Regions from separate parts of the Parabacteroides timonensis genome, predicted to be linked through region 2. Evidence: riboswitches for the same ligand, from Rfam matches in the RefSeq annotation. Region 2 holds a riboswitch; the other holds the start of a gene.
The links. A riboswitch is a leader RNA that binds a small molecule or an ion and turns the genes downstream of it on or off. The one in region 2 is predicted to bind cobalamin.
Positions count from the first base shown of each region.

Region 1: it holds a riboswitch for cobalamin, as region 2 does, so the genes downstream of both, BQ7394_RS18625 (porin family protein) here and BQ7394_RS03845 (TonB-dependent receptor) in region 2, are expected to answer to the same signal.

Region 1 covers NZ_LT669941.1:2,761,058-2,764,486, forward strand. Annotated here, with positions in the region: gene priA (replication restart helicase PriA) at 1-1,111, opposite strand, end outside; gene BQ7394_RS18625 (porin family protein) at 1,181-1,774, opposite strand; cobalamin riboswitch at 2,042-2,239, opposite strand; gene murQ (N-acetylmuramic acid 6-phosphate etherase) at 2,281-3,102, opposite strand; gene BQ7394_RS18635 (ATPase) at 3,117-3,429, opposite strand, start outside.
Region 2 covers NZ_LT669940.1:787,908-791,336, reverse strand. Annotated here, with positions in the region: gene BQ7394_RS03845 (TonB-dependent receptor) at 1-1,207, opposite strand, end outside; cobalamin riboswitch at 1,340-1,542, opposite strand; gene BQ7394_RS03840 (O-acetylhomoserine aminocarboxypropyltransferase/cysteine synthase family protein) at 1,661-2,941, shown strand; gene BQ7394_RS03835 (DUF6383 domain-containing protein) at 3,262-3,429, opposite strand, start outside.

The DNA.
Region 1 (3,429 bases), on a different contig from region 2:
CTACCCGTTCGTTATCCGAGAATTTAGAATGATATACCAACAGTTTATCGCCGAACAATTTTGCCAACCGTTCGGTTATCTGTGTCGTGATAGCTATTTCAGGCAGCATGTAGAGCACCTGCCGTCCCATCTTCAATACCTCATCGATCAGCCGGACATAGATTTCCGTCTTGCCACTCGAAGTAACTCCATGAAGCAGGCAAACTTCCTTTGAAGTAAAGACGTCATGTATTTCACTATAAGCCTTCTCTTGTGCCGGACTTAACGGGCTGAGAGGTTGCAGACGGCAGACCGGAACCTGTAAACGCCCCACTTCTTTTTCATAACTTACCAGAACACCACGCTTCAAGAGTCCATCCAAGATCGTGGAAGAGCAACCACTACGTTCCAACAACTCCTTCTTAGAGACTTCCTGAACCAACGCCGGATTCAAGGCATGACTCAGATCCAGATAGCAAACTAATAAAAGTTCCTGTTTCTTCGCCCGCTTAAAATCTGTAAATACCGCCTGTAACCGTTCTTCAGTAGCATATTCTTCCGATAAGCGAATAAAGGTTTGCATCTTCGGGACAAATCCCCGTTTCATTTCCTCACTCACCACTACCGCTCCACGGGCCATCAGGGAAGCAACTACAGGAACTACATTACGGAGCCCTGTCTTTTTCTCCAGTTCCGACACGGTCAGTTTCAGGACACCGGTAAAAGCGTCCAGTACCGACTGTTCATTCGGCCTCAAAGGGGCATCTGCCTCAAAGTCGGGATTATAGGTGACAGCCGTTTCACTTTCCAGTTTCAAACCGGAAGGCAAGGCTGCTTTATATACATCCCCCAGTTTACACATATAGTAGGATGAGATCCATTTCCAGAAACGGAGTTGCGGACGGCGCAGTACGGGAGTCGCATCCAACAAGGCATAAATTTCTTTCGTTTCAAAATCCGTATCAGGCCTGCGTTCATGCACATCCATTACAATCGCCGTATAATAGCGCTTCTTACCGAAATGGACAATCACCCGACAACCGGGAATGACAGCAGTTTCCAGATCGGAAGGAATACTATAAGTATAGCTATTCTCTAACGGAAGGGGTAATATGACATCTGCGTATTTCATTTACGAGGTCAAAAGTAACAAAAAAGGCCGGACTGTTAAAGTCCGGCCCTGCATATCTTTTATCTGTTATCAAAACAAAACTGCAGCTGTTATAGACCATCCACGGTTCTTAGCACCTCCCAAATCCAGTTTGTCTGCACTGTAATTGTCAGTCAATCCCAATCCGTAATTTATCCCTACCTGTAAATGGCTTATCAATTCAGCCCCTACACCGAAGTTTAGTCCTGCACTGAAGTTTTTTGTTTTCATCTGTTCGCCCAAAACATTCCAGATTTTATCTCCTCCGACACGGAAACCGATATAGGGTCCGGCCGACAGATAAGCTTTAACAAGAGGAATACCGAATTTCCATTTCAAATTGACCGGTACATCGAGATAATCCGTTTTTATACTGGTCTTTTCAGTACCTTTCGCTTTCAGTTCCAGTCCTTTCTGAGAATAAAGGATCGCCGCATCCAGTCCGATACCTACCAGTGGAATTGTTGTCTCGATCATCGGACCGATCTGGAACCCTGTCACATTATCCGCTTTCAATATATCAGAATTCAGATGAACGGACGATATGTTTACTCCTCCTTTTAATCCGAACTTCAGTTGTGACTTAGCCGGCACGGCTATGAATACCATCAAAATAACCAAAACTAAACCTGTAACCTTCTTCATATTGCCTGTTGTTAATTAATTATGTTTGCAAATAAACGCACTTTTCCTATAATAAACAAGTATTCCTATCATCCTGTTCATTCATAAAAAGGAAAGCATGCACCGATTACGGAGCTCATCCCGCAAACCGATCCATGCCTCTTTTCCTAATTATTATGGCAAAATAATTAAAAACAAAAACGTTCAGACAGCTAGAGGGGAAACGGGAGTAAGAATAGTGGAGACGACAAGCTGCCCCCTGTTCTCTTCCGGCCTTTCCTCGAAGCCGTCGAAATAACATGCCTTGCAGGTCTTCTGACTTACTTCCGGTTTGAGCGCCTTCCCATTCAAAAAAGAACAGTGGCACTAGTGTTGCCCAATCCGTTATGAAGCTTACAGCAGCGGGACTGTCCGGGATTTACACCCGATTCCCTTTTAATCCTTTCCTGCGGATACAGGTCCGGAACAATGCACATCGCAAATATAGAGATATTTTCGTTTCGTTCTCCATCAGTTGATGAAAAATATCAAATATTATGTTTTCGATATTCATCAACGGCAGCCTTTACCGATCCATACATGAGAAGGAGTCGCTGCGACTGGCCATAACTCAGTCCCAACTCCTCTGCCACCATCCGCGTTCCGCGGTCGACCAGTTTCTGATTAGTCAATTGCATATTGATCATCCGGTTGCCTTTTACACGCCCCAACCGGATCATAACAGATGTTGAAATCATATTCAGAATCATCTTTTGTCCCGTACCGGACTTCATACGCGAACTACCGGTTACAAATTCCGGACCGACAATCATTTCGATCGCCACATCGGCCTGAGCAGCCATGGGTGAATCCGGATTACTAGAGATAGAGGCTGTCAGTATCCCCTGCTCACGGGCTTTACGCAAAGCTCCAATCACATAAGGGGTCGCACCGGATGCAGCAATACCGATCACCGTATCTTTGGTCGTGACCTGATGCTCCTGCAATTCCTCCCAACCACGCTCCATGTCATCTTCCGCATTCTCTACCGGATTGCGAAGAGCTGTATCGCCACCGGCAATCAGACCGATCACCAAAGTAGGGGGCATTCCGAAAGTAGGAGGTATTTCAGAAGCATCGAGCACTCCCAGCCGACCGCTTGTTCCGGCCCCCAGATAAAAGATACGCCCTCCCTGTTTCATCCGGGGAACGATCTGATCTACCAGTTTCTCTATCTGGGGGATTGTTTTTTGCACTGCCAATGCGACCTTCTGGTCTTCTGTGTTTATATCTTCCAACAACTCCCGAACAGATTTCTCTTCCAGGTCATTATATAATGAATCTTGTTCTGTTATTTTAGTAAATGACATAATCAAATATAAGTTTACTTACCATGATACGCAATCAATCCCTCCATCGGACTTTGCGCAATCGCTCCAAGATGGAGACCCAAATCAAAAGCAATATCTTTCAGTATATCCTGATAATACCAGGCGACTGAACCGACCAGGTGGACAGGTAATTCAAAACAATCATACTGCTTCACGTTTCGGGTAAAAAATGCCAGAAAGCTACGGGTGACCAGTTCCCAAATGGCAGGTTCATCCAAATGCTCCCGTATAAAAGGGGAAAGGCCGGCCAGAAAACGGTTAGGGAAAGGTTGCCGGTAAACCTTGTCCATAATCGATGCCGGAGTC
Region 2 (3,429 bases):
AATCTCCATTCCAGTCATATTTACGAAATGCAGTATCGACTGTCAGTGAATGATCCCAGGTATGCGAAAGAGAGGCATTTAATTTTAAATCTTTGATCAAAAAATCCTGCTTCAGGTAACGAGCTGAAATATTCCAGGCATCTACCTTTCTTTCTGCCATACCATATACTTTACTTTGGATAGACCCGGTCTGCAAATCTTTATTTACTTTAGAATAAGAACCTGAAATAAAGAATGCATCTGCCCAGGATTTATTGACAAACCCGACTTCCAATTGTCCCAGAAAAGAGAAATAATCATCATGAAAACGTTTACGGTCTACCAATACAAAATCACGTGCACTTTCATCCCACACTTCAACATCCTTCATCTTATAATCATTCTTCGAATAATTGACTCCGATAGTCGGCCTGATGATCAAATCTGTCTTTGGATCTACAAATTGTGCATTCAAATCAGCCTTGTGTGTATGGAAAGAACCGATACCGTACGAAACATCCAGGTAATTCTTCTTCACCTGGTTAGTAATAATGTTGATTGCTCCTCCCAACGCATCTGCTCCCAGGCTGGCTGGTACCACTCCTTTATAAATTTCGATCCGGTCGATGATATTAACAGGCAGGTTAGCCAGTGAAACACCGCTGCCTTTGGCGTCCAAAGGCATTCCGTCGATAAAATAACGGACGGAGTTACCCGACATTCCGTTGATAGACAAGTCAAAGTCTGAACCGACTCCACCTTCTTCCCGGATCTTAATGCCGGTTGTCCGGTTCACCATTTCATTCAGATTCTTAAGTGTGTTGATCTGTGGTTTAACATCCAACGCATTGACAGAAAAAGCACTTTCTTTTACCTGTTGGGTTTTCGTTTTACCGTATACTTCAACCGAATTCAGGGTTATGGAGTTTTCTTCCATTGTGAAATTCATTGTCGTATTTTTACGGATATCGACAACGGTTTTTATGGTGTTGTAACCTAACAGCCTAATTATAAGGGTACGTTTACCGGGAGTTACCGACAATGAATAACGTCCCCGATCGTCGGTATACGTTCCCGAAGTCGTATTTTCTATAGCGACAGTAGCCAACGGGAGTGGTGTCCCATCCTTTTCTTTTACTTCGCCGGATAAAATCACTTTATTCTGTGCCGCCAGACTTACAGGGAACAAACAAATCAATAACAGAAGTACATGCATGAAACCTCTCATTTCACCAAATTCATTAATTGTTTTTTACATGCTTTCGATGAAAGAAACAATAGAACACATGAACAGGCAGAACCTCCGGTAAGTAGATGAATGTTCTTTCTCATATGTTTTTTAGCCTTATCTCCCGAAAGCTTTAAACTTGTTATCTTGGCAGGTCTTCTGACTTACTCCATCTTTGAACGTCCTTCCCATTCATTGCGAACAGTGGATTGAGTCGTGCTCAAAGACTTTGGCGGAGCTTACAGCAGCGGGTCTGTTCAGGATTTTCACCTGATTCCCTTTTCATCACTTTTCCGTGGAATTGGAAACGTGACACCAAAATTGGGTACAAAGGTACAGATTATTTTGAAACAATAGTGTATTTTTTATAATTGATCGAAGATTTGTGTAAACAGAACAAACTATTCTTTACTTTTGTCTGCAGAATATAATTACATAGCAAACATAAAAAATATGAGCAATTCATTCAAGCCGGCAACTTTGTGTGTACAAGGTGGTTGGCAACCTAAAAAGGGAGAGCCTCGTGTACTTCCTATCTATCAGAGTACTACATTCAAGTATGAAACCAGCGAACAGATGGCTAAATTGTTCGACCTGGAAGAGAGTGGTTATTTTTATACCCGCCTGCAAAACCCGACAAATGATGCCGTAGCATCCAAAATAGCGGCGTTGGAAGGTGGTGTTGCCGCCATGTTGACTTCATCGGGACAGGCGGCCAATTTCTTTGCCTGTTTCAATATTTGTGAAGCCGGCGATCATATTGTAAGTGCAACTGGTATTTATGGAGGTACATACAACTTGCTGTCCGTTACCTTGAAGAAGTTGGGTATCGAATGCACTTTCATCGATCAGGATGCCAGCGAAGAAGAGATCGGTAAGGCTTTCCGTCCGAATACAAAGTTATTGTTCGGCGAAACGATCTCCAATCCGGGAGTAATGGTGTTGGATATTGAGAAGTTTGCCCGTATCGCTCATAGCCACGGTGTGCCTTTGATCGTCGACAATACATTCGCAACACCGATCAACTGCCGTCCGTTCGAATGGGGTGCTGATATCGTAACACATTCTACAACTAAATATATGGACGGACACGCGACTGCTGTCGGTGGTTGTATCGTCGACAGCGGCAACTTCGACTGGGAAGCACATGCCGACAAATATCCGGGCCTTTGCCAGCCGGACGAATCTTATCACGGACTGACTTATACAAAGACATTCGGCAAGATGGCTTATATCACGAAAGCAACCAGCCAGCTGATGCGCGACCTGGGTTCTATCCAGTCTCCACAGAATGCATTCCTGTTGAATTTGGGTCTGGAAACATTGCATTTACGTATGCCACAGCATTGTAAAAATGCATTGGCTGTTGCTAAATGGTTACAGAACTGCGACAAGGTTGCTTGGGTGAACTATCCGGATCTGGAAGGGAATAAGTATTATGACCTGACAAAGAAATATCTGCCGAACGGTTCATGTGGCGTGTTGTCATTCGGCCTGAAAGGTGGACGTGAGGTTTCTATCAAGTTCATGGATAGCTTGAAGCTGGCAGCTATCGTTACTCACGTAGCAGACGCACGTACTTGTGTGCTTCACCCGGCAAGCCATACACACCGCCAGCTGACAGACGAACAGTTGAAGGAAGCCGGTATTGCTCCGGATCTGATCCGTTTCTCTGTCGGTATCGAAAGTGCGGACGATATTATTGCGGATATTGAGCAGGCTTTGAATCAATAAGAATTATTAGTTCATATAAGACAACCGTATTATATGAAAGATGCTTTCCGTCAGGAATCGTCTTCTATATAATACGGTTTTTCTATTTAACATAATAGACTCAGTTTCCTGGAGCTCTTTAAAAACAAAACCCCATCGACAATAAATATCGACGGGGTTGTTTTTTTGTCCATTTCCTCACTTCACAGTGGTACTCATGGATGAACTTTATTTTATTTTTATTACTAAAATTGCGCTTCCAATCTGTTCACCTTCACAGGCTACTCACCCTTCCCCGAAGGGAAGAGTAGAGAAGCATTCTTTTAATTATTATTTATTTCTTATTTAACGATTGCTTTAACAGCAGCTTCGCCTTCAACAGCTACTACAACTACACCAGCAGGAGCAGAGATTGTAGCGTCGTCAGAAGAAAGAACTGTGTTAGCGATTGTCTGACCAAGAACGTTGCTGATAGCAACTTTCTTACCAGCAGCACCCTTGATTGTGAT